Regions from separate parts of the Streptomyces sp. NPDC002125 genome, predicted to be linked through region 3. Evidence: riboswitches for the same ligand, from Rfam matches in the RefSeq annotation. Region 3 holds a riboswitch; each other region holds the start of a gene.
What was found. Region 3 has a riboswitch for cobalamin ahead of ACWCQM_RS29050 (cobalamin biosynthesis protein). Riboswitches for the same ligand answer to the same signal wherever they lie in the genome.
Positions count from the first base shown of each region.

Region 1: another riboswitch for cobalamin. It lies ahead of ACWCQM_RS36335 (ABC transporter substrate-binding protein); the one in region 3 lies ahead of ACWCQM_RS29050 (cobalamin biosynthesis protein).
Region 2: another riboswitch for cobalamin. It lies ahead of ACWCQM_RS02620 (ribonucleoside-diphosphate reductase subunit alpha); the one in region 3 lies ahead of ACWCQM_RS29050 (cobalamin biosynthesis protein).

Region 1 is NZ_JBSFDD010000034.1:33,409-38,601, forward strand. It holds gene ACWCQM_RS36325 (acyl-CoA dehydrogenase family protein) at 1-1,722, shown strand, start outside; gene ACWCQM_RS36330 (hypothetical protein) at 1,719-1,898, shown strand; cobalamin riboswitch at 2,029-2,215, shown strand; gene ACWCQM_RS36335 (ABC transporter substrate-binding protein) at 2,319-3,314, shown strand; gene ACWCQM_RS36340 (FecCD family ABC transporter permease) at 3,344-4,393, shown strand; gene ACWCQM_RS36345 (ABC transporter ATP-binding protein) at 4,390-5,193, shown strand, end outside.
Region 2 is NZ_JBSFDD010000001.1:598,719-603,911, forward strand. It holds gene ACWCQM_RS02605 (DUF3311 domain-containing protein) at 144-407, shown strand; gene mctP (monocarboxylate uptake permease MctP) at 404-2,038, shown strand; gene ACWCQM_RS02615 (GNAT family N-acetyltransferase) at 2,159-2,659, shown strand; cobalamin riboswitch at 2,713-2,835, shown strand; gene ACWCQM_RS02620 (ribonucleoside-diphosphate reductase subunit alpha) at 2,976-5,193, shown strand, end outside.
Region 3 is NZ_JBSFDD010000021.1:25,681-30,873, forward strand. It holds gene ACWCQM_RS29030 (alpha/beta hydrolase family protein) at 1-74, opposite strand, end outside; gene ACWCQM_RS29035 (class II aldolase/adducin family protein) at 239-898, opposite strand; gene ACWCQM_RS29040 (anion permease) at 1,206-2,468, shown strand; gene ACWCQM_RS29045 (hypothetical protein) at 2,481-2,702, shown strand; cobalamin riboswitch at 2,890-3,018, shown strand; gene ACWCQM_RS29050 (cobalamin biosynthesis protein) at 3,151-4,095, shown strand; gene ACWCQM_RS29055 (cobyric acid synthase) at 4,092-5,193, shown strand, end outside.

The DNA of each region.
Region 1 (5,193 bases), on a different contig from region 3:
CGGTTGCGGGTCCTCAACCTCTCCCTCGACAGCGGGGCGCGCCTCGCCGCCGACCCACGCGCCCTGGCCGCCCTGCACGCCTGGCTCGGGCCGGTCGACCCCGCGCTGACCACCGTCGCGGGCATCCACTACAACCTCTTCCTCGGCAGCCTCCTCGATCAGGACGGCGCGGGCCACCGGGACCTGTCGGACTATCTGTCCCTGCGCCGCATCGGCACGTTCCTGTGCACGGAGGTGGCACACGGAAACAACGCGGCGGCCATGGAGACCACCGCGACGTACGACCGCGAGCGCGACGGATTCGTCCTGCACACCCCGAACGCGGGCGCGCAGAAGTTCATGCCCAACACCAGCCCGGCGGGCGGGGCCAAGTCCGGGCTGGTCGCCGCACGTCTGGTGGCCGACGGCTCCGACCACGGGGTACGCCTCTTCCTGGTGCCGCTCACCGACGAGGAGCGCGCGCTGCCCGGCATCAGGGTGCGGCGGCTGCCCGCCCGGATGGGCAGCCCCGTGGACCACTGTCTGACCTCCTTCGACCAGCTCTTCGTGGCACGTGACGCCCTGCTGGGAGCCGACCGGGAGGAGGGCGCCCGGGGGGAGTTCAGGACGGCACCGGGGGACAGGCGGCGGCGCTTCCTGACCTCGATCGGCAGGGTCATCCACGGCCGGGTCTCGATGAGCGCCTGCGCGGCGGGCTCGGCCCGCGCGACCCTGGCGGTCGCCGTGCGCTACGGGGGCCACCGGATGATCTCCGGCTCCCGGCGCACACCGCCCGTACCGGTCAACGCCCACCGCACCCACCACGGGCCGCTCGCCTCGGCCATGGCCAAGGTCTTCGCCATGAGCCTGCTGCACCGCAGGGCACAGGAGCGCTGGGAGAGCTGTACGGAGGAGGGCGGCAGGGCCGAGGCGGGGACGCTCGTCGACGTCGCCAAGGCATGGATCACCTGGCGGGCCCGGGAGGTCATCGTCGAGAGCCGTGAACGCTGCGGCGCGCAGGCGCTGCTGGAGAACAACGGCATGACCGAACTCGTCACGGGTGTGGAGGGCGCCATCACGGCCGAGGGCGACAACATCGCCCTCTACGCCAAGGCGGCGGCCGACCTGCTCCTCTCGGCCGGGCCGGACGCGCCGGGGAGTGTCCCGGCCGGGCCGGACGGGCCCGGCCGTGTTCCCGCCGAGCCCGGGCGCGAGGGGACCGGCGAGCCCGGCGACCTCGCCGACCCGCGCTTCCTGGTCCGGCTCCTCGCCGCGGTGGAGGACATCTGGTTCGACCGCGCCAGGACCCGGGCGCTGCGGGTGCCGGACACCGACGTCCTCGCGCAGTGGAACGCGGCGTCCGGGCCCGCGATCCGGGGAGTCGAGGCCTATGCCTACCGGCACGCCGCCGAGGCCTACGCCGAGGCCCGCGCCGCACTGCCCGAGGGGGCGGCGAGAGAGCGGCTGGGGGAACTGGAGCGGCTGTTCGCCGTGGAGTGGGTCGCCCGCAACAGCGGCGACCTGCTGGCCGCGGGCCTGCTGAGCGCCGTTCAGACCGAGGCACTGGCCGAGACCGCCGAGGAGCTGATCACGGCCGTCGCCGCGCACGCCCCCCAACTGGCCGACTCCTTCGCCCTGCCCGCTGAACTGCTCGCCGACTGGCCCATCGCGGGGCCCGGCTACGCCGACGCCTACGACGACCCCCGGGGCCCCTGGAACAGCGGTCCGGCGGACGCCCGATGAGCGCCCCGTCCCCGGCCCGTGAGGCACGGCCGATGGGCCGCCGCGTCGCGGAGGGCCTGGAGATCCTCGGCACGAGCGCGGTCCTGCTGGCCTACTGGGGCACGGTGTCCGTGCTCGCCCGCGTGGGAGGGGGACCGCGCAGACGCCGCGGCGAATCGGTTCGCCCCAAGGGCTGACCCGCCCGAGGACCTGCCGGCCGGTACGGAGGACGACGTCCCGCCCGCCGTACCGGCCCTGCCCGTCGTACCGGCCGAGGGCCCCGGAAGTGAGATCCGCACCGGCCGCAGAAGCCGCCGTCACGTCGCGTGATAGCTTGCAGACGCCAGTCACACTCCACGTGGAGTCAGGGAATCCGGTGCGAATCCGGAGCTGACGCGCAGCGGTGAGGGGGACGGGCGGGGCCACGGCCACTGGGACATCCTCGGGTGCCCCGGGAAGGCGCCCCGTCCGGACGAACCCGAGTCCGAAGACCTGCTGGCACCCGCTTCCGCACCCGGGAGCGGAACTCCGTACGGGCTCCGCGCATGAGCCCAGAGACGCCGAGGGACCCTGTGCCGCCCATAGCCAGCACCGCACGCCGAACCACCCCGGTCCTCATGGGACTTGTCCTGCTGACCGCATGCGGCGGCACCGGGACCACCGGAGCCGCACCGGGAGGGGGCGGCGCCGGATTTCCGGTGACGCTGACGAACTGCGGACGCACCGTCACCGTGGACTCCGCACCGCGCCACGCGGTCTCCCTGGACCAGGGATCGACGGAGATCCTGCTCTCCCTGGGCCTCGCCGACCGGCTCGCCGGGACCTCCACCTGGACCGATCCCGTGATGAAGGGCCTGGAGAAGGCCGAGACGAAGATCCCCCGCATCGCGGAGAACCGCCCCTCCTCGGAGAAGGTCCTCGCCGTGGAACCCGACTTCGTCAGCGCCTCGTTCGAATCGACCCTCGGCAAGGGCGGCGTCGCGCCGCGCGAGCAGTTCGAGGACCTCGGAGTGCCGACGTACGTCTCGCCCGCCGACTGCACCGCCAAGGACAACAGCGGCAGTGGCGACGGCTCCCGTACGAAGCCGCTCACCATGGACAGCGTCTACACCGAAGTACGCGAGCTCGCGCGGGTGTTCGGCGTACCGGAGCGGGGCGACGCGCTCGTCGCCCGGCTCCAGGCCCGGATCGGTGCCGCGACCAAGGGCATCGACGCGTCCGGAACGAGCCTGCTCTACTGGTTCGCCAACTCCGAGGCCCCCTACATGGCGGGCTGCTGCGGAGCCCCCGGCATCATCACCGGGGAACTCGGCGCGGAGAACGTCTTCGACGACACCCACGAGGAATGGCCCCAGATCAACTGGGAGACCGTCGCCGACCGGAACCCCGACGTCCTGGTCATCGGCGACCTGACCCGGAAGTCGCAGACGGCCGAGAGCGCCGCGAAGAAGATCGAGTTCCTGGAGTCCAACCCCGCCACGAAGAACATGGACGCGGTACGGCACAAGCGGTACGTCCTGCTCAGCGGCCAGGCCATGAATCCGACGATCCGGACCGTGGAGGGCGTGGAGCGCGTCGCGGCCGGGCTCCGCTCGTTCGGGCTCGCGGGGTGACGGACACCGGACACGCCCCGGACGTACGCGTGGAGCTGCCGCCGGCGGGCCGCGCCGCCGGAGCCCGCGTCGTGCGCGACGGCCTCCTGTGGGCCGGGGGTCTCGCCCTGCTGCTCCTGTCCGTCGCGGTCGCCGTCACGATCGGCCCCGCCCGTATCTCCGTCCCGGACGTCTGGTCGGCCGTGGCCTCGCACCTCGGGCTCGCCCAACCCCGGCTGACCCCGATCCGCGACGGCATCATCTGGAACCTGCGCATGCCCCGCACCCTGCTCGCCGCGGTGTGCGGGGCCGGGCTCGCGGTGTGCGGCACGGTGATGCAGTCGCTGCTGCGCAATCCGCTCGCCGACCCGTTCGTCCTCGGCGTCTCCTCCGGGGCGTCCACCGGCGCGGTCGTGGTCGTCGTGCTCGGCGTCGGCGGGGGAGTGGTCCCGGTCCCGGCCGGGGCATTCGTCGGGGCCCTGTGCTCCTTCGCCCTCGTCCTGCTGCTCAGCCACACCCTCGGCGGCTCGACCGACCGGGTCGTCCTCTCCGGGGTCGCGGCCATGCAGCTCTTCTCGGCGCTCACCTCCTTCGTGGTGATGACCGCGGCCGACGCCGAGCAGACCCGGGGCGTGCTGTTCTGGCTGCTCGGCTCCCTGAGCGGGGTCGGCTGGGGCGACGTGTGGATGTGCTCCGCCGTGCTGGCCGTGACACTGCTGATCTGCCTGGGTCACGCCCGTACGCTCGACGCCTTCGCCTTCGGCCAGGACGCGGCTGCCGCTCTCGGGGTGCACGTGGCCCGCACCCGGATCGTGCTGCTCTGCGCGACCGCGCTGCTGACGGCGGCCCTCGTCAGCTCTGCGGGTGCCATCGGGTTCGTCGGCCTCGTGCTGCCGCACGCGGCCCGTGCGCTGGCCGGCTCGGGGCACCGACGGCTGCTGCCGCTCACCGCGCTCGCCGGGGCCGTCTTCCTGGTCTGGGTCGACACCCTGGCCAGGACCGTCCTCGACCCTCAGGAGGTTCCGGTCGGCGTGGTCACCTCCCTCATCGGCGTACCCGCCTTCGTCCTGGTTCTCTACCGCACGCGGAGGAGCGCATGAGCCCTCAGAAGCACCCCGGGACCGTCGCACCCGCGCCCGGCGAAGGGCTGAGGGCGTCGCGGGTCAGCCGGGAGGCGGGCGGACGGCTCGTCATGGACGGGGTGAGTATCGCCCCGCCGCCCGGCAGCACGACCGGGCTGCTCGGACCCAACGGCTCGGGCAAGACCACGCTGCTCAGAGTGATGGCGGGCGTGCTGACCCCCGGCCGGGGCGTGGTCACCCTCGACGGCCGCACCCTCGCCGAGACCGGCCGCAGGAGTGTCGCCCGCCGTGTCGCCGTGGTCGACCAGCACGCCGTCACCCAGGTCGAGATGAACGTGGCGGACGTCGTACGCCTCGGCCGCATTCCGCACCGTCGCGCCTGGTCGGCGCCCGGACCCGACGACGAGGACGCCGTACGCGAGGCGCTGGCACGCACCGGACTCGCCGACCGTGCGGGCCAGTCCTGGCACACCCTGTCCGGAGGCGAGCGCCAGCGTGTCCAGATCGCCCGGGCGCTCGCCCAGCGGCCGCGCGAACTGCTGCTGGACGAGCCGACGAACCATCTGGACATCCAGCACCAGCTGGAACTGCTCTCCCTCGTCGCGGCGCTGCCCGTCACCGCGGTGATCGCACTGCACGACCTCAATCTGGCGGCCATGTTCTGCGACCGGGTGACGGTCATGAAGAAGGGCCGCGTCGTGGCCGGCGGAACGCCCTCGGAAGTGATCACCGAGGAACTCATCGCCGATGTCTACCGCGTGCGCGCGCGGGTGACGCCGGAAGGGCCGGACGGCCGGCCCTCGGTGCGGTTCCTGCCG
Region 2 (5,193 bases), on a different contig from region 3:
AGCGGGTTCCGGCCACGCCTGTTCCCGTGCGCGGCGGACCGTTGCAGGACCGCAATGCGGACGGGGGGTGACGATGGCCGGACCTCTCGCCTAGATTTCCTGCGCATTACACCAGGTGATCAGCGAGGGGACGGAGTCGCCATATGCCGGAAGAAAACGAAGCGAACCCACCGACAGGACCCACCGTGACACCCGTCAGGGTGGTCATCGCGCTCTGTCTGATAGCCCCGTTCGTGGCGATGCTCTGGGTGGGCTCGTACGCAAAGATCGAACCGACCTTCATCGGCATCCCGTTCTTCTACTGGTACCAGATGCTCTGGGTGCTCATCTCGACCTCGCTCACCATGGTCGCGTACAAGCTGTGGCAGCGTGACCAGCGCGCCCGCAAGGGAGGTGCTTCCGCATGAAGGACGGTGTGAACGGCGTCGCACTCGCCGTGTTCATCTTCTTCTTCCTGGCCGTCACGGTCATCGGATTCATGGCCGCGCGCTGGCGCAAGGCCGAGAACGAGGCCAGCCTCGACGAATGGGGCCTGGGCGGACGGTCGTTCGGCACCTGGGTGACCTGGTTCCTGCTGGGCGGCGACCTCTACACGGCGTACACCTTCGTCGCGGTCCCTGCGGCGGTCTACGCGGCGGGGGCGGCCGGCTTCTTCGCGGTCCCCTACACGATCCTCATCTATCCGCTCATCTTCACCTTCCTGCCGCGTCTGTGGTCGGTCTCGCACAAGCACGGCTACGTCACCACCTCGGACTTCGTCCGGGGGCGCTTCGGCTCGAAGGGGCTCTCGCTGGCGGTCGCCCTCACGGGCATCCTCGCCACGATGCCGTACATCGCGCTCCAGCTGGTCGGCATCCAGGCCGTGCTGGACGTCATGGGAGTCGGCGGCGGCGAGACCACGCACTGGTTCATCAAGGACCTGCCGCTGCTGATCGCGTTCGCGGTCCTCGCGGCGTACACCTACTCCTCGGGCCTGCGTGCGCCGGCGCTGATCGCGTTCGTCAAGGACGGCCTGATCTACCTCGTCATCGCGGTGGCGATCATCTACATCCCGATAAAGCTGGGCGGCTTCGACAACATCTTCGCCGCGGCGAACGAGAAGTTCTCGGCGGCGAACGAGGCGGCGGGCAAACCCGTGGCCGGACTCGCGCCGGGCGCCTCCGGCCAGTGGGTGTACGCCACCCTGGCACTGGGCTCGGCACTGGCCCTCTTCATGTATCCGCACTCGATCACGGCGACGCTCTCCAGCCGCAGCCGTGAGGTGATCCGGCGCAACACGACGATCCTGCCGCTGTACTCGCTGATGCTGGGTCTGCTGGCCCTGCTCGGCTTCATGGCGATCGCCGCCGGGATCAAGGTGGACAACGGACAGCTCGCGATCCCGCAGCTGTTCGAGAACATGTTCCCGGACTGGTTCGCGGGTGTGGCCTTCGCCGCGATCGGTATCGGCGCGCTGGTGCCGGCCGCGATCATGTCGATCGCCGCGGCGAACCTCTTCACCCGCAACATCTACAAGGACTTCATCAAGCCCGACGCGACCCCGGCCCAGGAGACCAAGGTCTCCAAGCTGGTCTCGCTGCTGGTGAAGGTCGGCGCGCTCGCTTTCGTCCTCACCATGGACAAGACGGTCGCGATCAACTTCCAGCTGCTGGGCGGCATCTGGATCCTCCAGACGATGCCCGCCCTGGTGGGCGGCCTGTTCACCCGGTGGTTCCACCGCTGGGCCCTGATCGCCGGCTGGGCGGTCGGCATGATCTACGGCACGGTGGCCGCGTACGGTGTCGCCAGCCCGACCCAGAAGCACTTCGGCGGGTCCTCGAAGGAGATCCCGGGCATCGGCGAGATCGGCTACATCGGTCTCACCGCGTTCGTGCTGAACGTCCTCGTCGTGGTCGTGCTGACCTTCGTCCTCAACGCGGTGAAGGCCCCGGCGGGCATCGACGAGACGTCCCCGTCCGACTACACCGCGGACGTGGGCGACCCCGGCGTCCAGGAGAAGCTCCCGCCCGCCACGGTGGGTGCCCCGGGCGGTCACTGACCCCCGCGGGCACCAGGAGGGCGACGCCGTCCCGGCAGGGTCCACCCTGCCGGGACGGCGTCGTTCGTGCCCCCGGAAACAGGGAGGCGTCCCCTCGTCCGGCTGCGGCAGACTGCGCCCATGGACCTATCGATCAGGCGGATCCGGCCCGCGCAGTACGAGGCCCTGGCCGGGATCACCGCCGAGGCGTATCTCAGGGACGGGCTCCTGGACCTCGGCGCCGACGACCCCTATCTGGAGAAGCTCCGCGCCGTCGGGCAGCGAGCGGCCGAGACCGAGGTGCTGGTCGCGGTCGACGGCGACGGCCGGCTGCTGGGCGGCGTCACCTACGTCGCGTCCGGCGGCCCGTGGGCGGACGTCGCCGCCGCGGACGAGGCCGAGTTCCGGATGCTCGCCGTATCCCCGGAGGCTCGTGGACGGGGCGCGGGCGAGGCGCTCGTACGGGCGTGCGTGGACCGGGCGAGTGCCGCCGGAGGGTGCTCCGGGATCGTCCTGTCGACGCAGCCGGCCATGCGTGGCGCCCACCGGATCTATGAGCGCCTCGGCTTCGTACGGACCCCGGAGCGGGACTGGAACCCGCTGCCCGCCCTCCGGCTGCTGACGTACCGCCTGGCTCTCTGACTCCTCCGCGACACAACATGTGGGGGCTGCCTCAGCAGGCAGCCCCCACATGTATGCTCGACCTCGCTGTCGCCGCAGGGGAATCCGGTGCGAATCCGGAACTGTCCCGCAACGGTGTGATCGGTGTGCTTCGGCGCACCCGAAGTCCGAAGACCTGTCGACAGCGCGTCCGGCTCGACCGAACCGGACGCCGAGACGTCCGGGCCCCGCGGAGGGCCGGTGGACGCCGTGCACGCCGTGCTGCCCTTTCGCGGGCTCGGTCGTGCCCCGGCTGCCCCGCTCCCGCAGGCCCAGAGCCGAGCGAGGGATAGCCCCAGTGACCATCGCGCCAGCCGATCCGGTTTCGGCCGAGGAATCCGAAGGCCTTGCGGCCGACGCCCCCGGGACCGCCCTGCTGCGGACCCTGACCGGTCTCACCGCCGATCTGCCCGACACCGACCCCGGACGGGTCGCCGCCGCCGCGCTGCGCGGCCGGAGCGCGCGGGCGGACGAGGCCGAGCTGCGCTCGCTGGCCACCGAGGCCGCCGCCGGCCTGATCTCCGAGGACCCGGCCTACTCCCGGCTCGCCGCGCGGCTCCTCACCCGCACCATCGCGGACGAGGCGGCCGGACAGGGGGCGGTCTCCTTCTCGGCCTCGGTCGCCACCGGACACCGCGAGGGCCTGATCGCGGACCGTACGGCGGAGTTCGTCGCGCTGCACGCAGACGCTCTGGACGCGCTGGTCGGGCAGGCGCTCGCCGACGGGGCCGACGACCGCTTCGGCTACTTCGGGCTGCGGACGCTGTACAGCCGCTATCTGCTGCGCCACCCGCTCACCCGCGAGGTCGTCGAGACCCCGCAGCACTTCATGCTGCGCGTCGCCGCCGGGCTCGCCGAGGACACCTCCGAGCGCGCCCTGGAGGAGGTCGCCGCGCTGTACGGCCTGATGAGCCGGCTGGACTATCTGCCCTCCTCCCCCACCCTCTTCAACTCCGGCACCCGGCACCCGCAGATGTCCTCCTGCTATCTGCTGGACTCACCGCTGGACGAGCTCGACTCCATCTACGACCGCTACCACCAGGTGGCGCGCCTCTCCAAGCACGCGGGCGGTATCGGCCTCTCCTACTCCCGTATCCGCGCGCGCGGTTCACTCATCCGGGGGACGAACGGGCACTCCAACGGCATCGTGCCGTTCCTGAAGACGCTCGACGCCTCGGTCGCGGCGGTCAACCAGGGGGGCCGGCGCAAGGGTGCCGCCGCGGTCTATCTGGAGACCTGGCACGCGGACATCGAGGAGTTCCTGGAGCTGCGCGACAACACCGGTGAGGACCAGCGGCGTACGCACAACCTCAACCTGGCGCACTGGATCCCGGACGAGTTCATGCGCCGGGTCGACGCGGACACCGAGTGGTCGCTGTTCTCCCCGGCGGACGCCCCCGAGCTGGTGGACCTGTGGGGCGACGAGTTCGACGCCGCGTACCGCGCCGCCGAGGCCAAGGGGCTGGCCCGCAAGACCATGCCGGCCCGTGAGCTCTACGGGCGCATGATGCGCACCCTCGCGCAGACCGGCCAGGGCTGGATGACGTTCAAGGACGCGTCCAACCGCACGGCGAACCAGACCGCCGAGCCGGGCAGGGTCGTCCACTCCTCGAACCTCTGCACCGAGATCCTGGAGGTCACCGACGACGGTGAGACGGCTGTCTGCAACCTGGGGTCGGTCAACCTCGGCGCGTTCGTCGCCGACGGCACCATCGACTGGGAGCGGCTGGACGCCACCGTGCGTACGGCGGTGACCTTCCTGGACCGTGTCGTGGACATCAACTTCTACCCGACCGAGCAGGCCGGGCGTTCCAACGCCCGCTGGCGGCCGGTGGGTCTCGGCGCGATGGGCCTCCAGGACGTCTTCTTCCAGCTGCGGCTGCCCTTCGACTCCCCCGAGGCCCGCGCGCTCTCCACGAAGATCTCCGAGCGCATCATGCTCGCCGCCTACGAGGCCTCCTGCGGCCTGGCCGAGAGGTCCGGCCCGCTGCCCGCCTGGTCCGAGACCCGCGCCGCCCGGGGCGTGCTGCACCCCGACCACTACGCCACCGAGCTGAACTGGCCGGAGCGCTGGGACGCCCTGCGCGCCCGGATCGCGAAGAGCGGGATGCGCAACTCGCTGCTGCTCGCCATCGCGCCGACGGCGACGATCGCCTCGATCGCCGGGGTCTACGAGTGCATCGAGCCGCAGGTCTCCAACCTCTTCAAGCGCGAGACGCTCAGCGGTGAGTTCCTCCAGGTCAACGCCTACCTGGTGGACGAGCTGAAGAAGCTCGGCGTCTGGGACGCCCGGACCCGCGAGGCACTGCGCGAGGCGAGCGGCTCCGTGCAGGGCTTCGCCTGGATCCCCGAGGACGTGCGGGCGCTGTACCGCACGGCGTGGGAGATCCCGCAGCGCGGTCTGATCGACATGGCGGCGGCCCGTACGCCGTTCCTCGACCAGAGCCAGTCGCTGAACCTGTTCCTGGAGACGCCGACGATCGGCAAGCTCTCCTCGATGTACGCGTACGCCTGGA
Region 3 (5,193 bases):
CCGGCGGCGACCGCTGCCGCGCCGACGCCGAGGATCGTGGTGACGGCTGCTGCCGCCGCGGTTGCCGGGCGCACGGCTCCAGTGTCCTGGGGAGGGGCACGGGCTGCCAGTGGGCCGCGTCCGTACGGTGCGCGGCGCCGGGCTCGGCCGGGCCGGCCGTGGTGCGCGCAGGGCTCGGCCGGGCTGGCCCTGGTGCGCGCAGGGCTCGGCCGGACCGGCCCCGGTGCGCGCGCAGGGCTCAGCCGGGCTGGCCGTACCCCTTCAGGGCCTCCTGGGCCTCCGTGAACTCGGCGGGTGAGAGAAGGGTGGGGCTCAGGCCCGGCACGGAGCTCGCGGTGAGCCAGAGCCTGCACATCCATTCGAGCTGGGCGGTCCGGTCGTAGGCCTCGTCGAGGGTGTCCCCGTAGGTGACGGTGCCGTGGTTGCGGAGCAGGCAGCCGGTGCGGTCGCGCAGGGCGGCCAGCATGGTGTCGGCGAGCTCCTGGGTCCCGTAGCGGGCGTAGGGGGCGGTGCGGACGGGGCCTCCGAGCAGGGCGGCGGCGTAGTGGACGAGCGGGACCTCGGTGACGAGGGTGGAGACGGCCGTGGCGTGGACGGCGTGGGTGTGGACGACGGCCCGGGCCCCGGTGTTGCGGTAGACGGCCAGGTGGAGCGGGAGTTCGCTGGTCGGGAGCAGCTCTCCCAGCACCTGGCGGCCTTCGAGGTCGACGCCGACGGCGTCCCCCGGGCCCAGCCGGTCGTAGGGCACGCCGGTGGGGGTCACCAGCACGGTGTCGCCGACGCGGGCCGACACATTGCCCGAGGTGCCGACGACCAGACCCTCCGCCCGTGTCCTGCGGGCCGTCCCCACGACGTCGTGCCACGCCCGGGCGATCTCGTCCTGGTCTCCGTCGCTCATGCGGGCGATCCTAGGGCTGTCCTGTGACCCCCGGCGGGACAGCCCCGGGGGCGCGGTGATCCGGCGATCAGGTGATCAGGTGACCGAGGTCTCTTCGGCGGGGGGTGCCTGGCGGGCCACGGGTCCGGGTCCTGCCCCACCGGCCAGTCGCCGCACCGGCGCGGGCCCGCCGGGGCGCTCAGGAGACTCACAAGCGGAATGCGCATACACGGTTGGGGTCACCACGCCGCCCTGCTCAGTTCACCTTCCGTTCATCCAGGTTGCTTACGTTCCACGTGCCAATGACGTCGAACGATTGCCTGGGTAAATGGAACACATCACGCTGCTGCTCGCGATTGTGGTCGTGACAGCTCTCGTGTTCGATTTCACGAACGGTTTCCACGACACCGCCAACGCGATGGCCACCACCATCTCGACCGGCGCTCTCAAGCCCAAGACCGCGGTGGCCATGTCCGCCGTTCTCAACCTGGTCGGCGCGTTCCTGTCCGTGGAGGTCGCCAAGACGATCTCCGGCGGGATCATCAACGAGGACGGCCTCAGAACCGAGGTCATCTTCGCCGCACTCGTCGGCGCCATCCTGTGGAATCTCCTGACCTGGCTGGTCGGCCTCCCCTCCAGCTCCTCCCACGCACTCTTCGGCGGCCTCATCGGCGCCGCGGTCATGTCGGCCGGCTGGTCCTCGATCAACGGCGGCACCGTCGTCACGAAGGTCCTGCTGCCCGCGATCGCCGCCCCGCTCGTGGCCGGTCTGGCCGCGCTGCTGGCCACGAAGCTGACGTACCGCATCAACCGGAAGATCACCGACCCCGCGCAGCTGAAGTCGACCGCCAAGGGCTACCGCGCAGGTCAGATCGCGTCGGCGGGCCTCGTCTCGCTCGCCCACGGCACCAACGACGCGCAGAAGACCATGGGCATCATCACCCTGGCGCTGGTCACCGGCGGTGTCCTCGCCCCCGGCTCCAACCCGCCGGTCTGGGTCATCGCCTCCGCCGGTATCGCCATCGCGCTGGGCACCTACCTCGGCGGCTGGCGCATCATCCGCACCATGGGCAGCGGCCTGACCGACCTGCGCCCGCCGCAGGGCTTCGCGGCCCAGACCAGTGCGGCCACGGTCATCCTGGCCTCGTCGCACCTCGGCTTCTCCCTCTCGACCACCCAGTCCTGCTCCGGCGCGGTCATGGGCGCGGGCCTCGGACGCAAGGGGGGCGTGGTCCGCTGGTCCACCGCCACCCGGATGTTCGTCGCCTGGGGCCTGACGCTGCCGGCCGCCGGTCTGGTCGGCGCGGGCGCCGAGTTCCTGACCAAGCAGGGCCCCTGGGGTGTCGCGGTCGTCGCCGTCCTCCTCGTCGCGGGCTCCGGTGCCATCTGGCTGCTGTCGCGCCGCAAGCCGGTCGACCACACCAACGTCAACGCGACCGGGGACGAGCCCGCGGGCGTCGTCACGACCGCCATCGCGGCCGTCAGCCCGCCGCCCGTCGGCTCGGGTGTCGCGGACCTCAAGACCACCATCCACGCCCCGGCCACGACGGCCGAGACTCCGGCCGACCCGGCCCGGCCGGCCAAGGTGTAAGGACAGATCCGCATGAACATCGACTGGGCAGCCCTCGCCTCCGTCTTCGGCGTCAGCCTCGTGGTCACCGTCGCGCTGGTCGGCCTCTTCACCCTCGGCATCACGGGTCTCGCCAAGCTGGCGTCGCCGGCGCAAGGGGGCGGTTCCGCCGTCCTGGCGCGCACCGGCGCGTACGCCTGCTTCGCGCTGTGCGTGGCGGCGGTCGCGTACGGGATCTATCTGATCGTCGCCTGATCCACCGAACGGACACGCACACCGGGCCGGACACACCTCGTGTCCGGCCCGGTGTGCGTCTCAGCACACTGAAGCCCCGCAGGTCAACGGCAGGTTGACTGGTGTTCGCGGGGCATGGTGGACTGCCGGAGCCATTGAGGCCGGCCGGCCCACCCCCCGTGTGCCGGCCGGCCTTACGGCGACAGGAGAGGAAGCCGGTGCGAATCCGGCGCGGTCCCGCCACTGTCACCGGGGAGCAGCCTCCACACGGAAGTCACGGTCCGCCACCGCGGACTGGAAGGCCGGAGGACCTGCGGATCCGGAAGCCAGGAGACTCTCGTCGCCGGTCACGTCGAACCAGGGCGCGGACCCTGAGTGAGGACATACGCCATGTCTGGCTGCCCTGCGTCGGTCACCCCACCGCCACCCGCTGCGAAGGTCCTTCGAGGCGCGACGGCCGGCTGAGCGCGTGCGAGCCGACCGCATCTTCGTTTACGGCGCCGCCGCCGGCCTGATCGGCGACCTGCTGTTCGGCGATCCCCGGCGGGGCCATCCCGTCGCCGCCTTCGGGCGGGCCGCCGCGGCTGCCGAGAGCCGGCTGTGGCGCGACCACCGCGGCTGGGGCGCCCTGCACACGCTCGTCTGCGCCGGGGGCGCCGCGGGCGCTGCCGCCCTTGCCTCCCGTGCCGTGCGCGACCGTCCGGCCGCGGCCGTGGCGCTGACCGCCGCCGCCACCTGGTCCGTCGTCGGGGGTACGTCGCTGGGCCGCGAGGCCCGCGCCATCGGCGGGGCGCTGGCCGCCGGGGACATCGAGAAGGCCCGGGAGCGGCTGCCGCATCTGTGCGGCCGCGATCCGCAGGCCCTGGACGGGCACCAGATCGCCCGGGCGGTGGTGGAGTCCGTCGCCGAGAACACGTCGGACGCCGTCGTGGGGGCTCTGGTGTGGGGTGCGCTCGGCGGCGTACCCGGGCTGGTCGCCTTCCGGGCGGTCAACACGCTCGACGCCATGGTCGGGCACAAGTCGCCCCGCTACCGGCGCTACGGCTGGGCGTCGGCCCGGCTCGACGACCTCGCGGGCTGGCCCGGGGCCCGGCTCACCGCCGTGCTCGCCGTGGCCGCCGGGGGCCGCCCGCGCGAGGCGGTCCGGGCCTGGCGGGCCGACGCGGACCGGCATCCGAGCCCCAACGCGGGCCCGGTGGAGGCCGCGTTCGCGGGTGCGCTCGGCGTACGGCTGGGCGGCACCCTGGCGTACGGCGGGCGGGTCGAGCACCGGCCCGTGCTCAACGGGGAGGCCGGCCGCGAGGTGCGGGTCGAGGACATCGAACGCGCGGTGCGGCTGTCGCGCCGGGTGAGTGTGCTGGCCCTCGCCGTGTGTGCGGCGGGGCGGTCGGCCATGGGGCGGAGGGTCGGATGAGCGGCGGGCTGCTGGTGGCCGGCACCACTTCGGACGCGGGCAAGAGCGTCGTCACGGCCGGCATCTGCCGGTGGCTGGTGCGCCGGGGGGTGAAGGTCGCGCCGTTCAAGGCGCAGAACATGTCGCTGAACTCGTTCGTCACCCGCGAGGGGGCCGAGATCGGCCGCGCGCAGGCGATGCAGGCCCAGGCGGCCCGGGTGGAGCCGTCGGCGCTGATGAACCCGGTGCTGCTCAAGCCCGGAGGTGACCGCTCCAGCCAGGTCGTCCTGATGGGGAAGCCGGTCGGCGAGATGAGTGCGCGCGGCTATCACGGGGGGCGCCAGGAGGCGCTGCTGGGGACGGTCACGGACTGTCTGGAGCAGCTGCGGGGCACGTACGACGCCGTGATCTGCGAGGGGGCGGGCAGTCCGGCCGAGATCAATCTGCGGCGTACCGACATCGTGAACATGGGCATCGCGCGGGCCGCGCGCTTCCCCGTGCTGGTGGTCGGGGACATCGACAGGGGCGGGGTCTTCGCGTCGTTCTTCGGCACGACGGCGCTGCTGAGCCCCGAGGACCAGGCGCTGATCGCCGGGTACCTCGTCAACAAGTTCCGCGGTGACGTGTCGCTGCTGGAGCCCGGCCTCGACATGCTGCTCGGGCTCACCGGGCGGCGGACGTACGGGGTGCTGCCGTACGCCCACGGGCTGGGCATCGACGAGGAGGACGGGCTGCGCGTCTCGATGCGCGGGACCGTGCGGGAGTCGGTCGTGGCCCCGCCGCACGGCGAGGACGTGCTGCGGGTCGCGGTGTGCGCCGTACCGCTGATGTCGAACTTCACCGATGTGGACGCCCTGGCGGCCGAGCCGGGTGTGGTGGTGCGGTTCGTGGACCGGGCGGAGGAGCTCGCCGACGCGGACCTCGTGATCGTGCCCGGGACGCGCGGCACCGTGAAGGCGCTGGCGTGGCTGCGGGAGCGGGGCCTCGCCGGCGCGCTGGCGCGGCGGGCGGCGGCGGGGCGGCCGGTGCTGGGCATCTGCGGCGGGTTCCAGGTGCTCGGTGAGTGGATCGAGGACGAGGTGGAGTCGCGGGCCGGACTGGTCGAGGGGCTGGGACTGC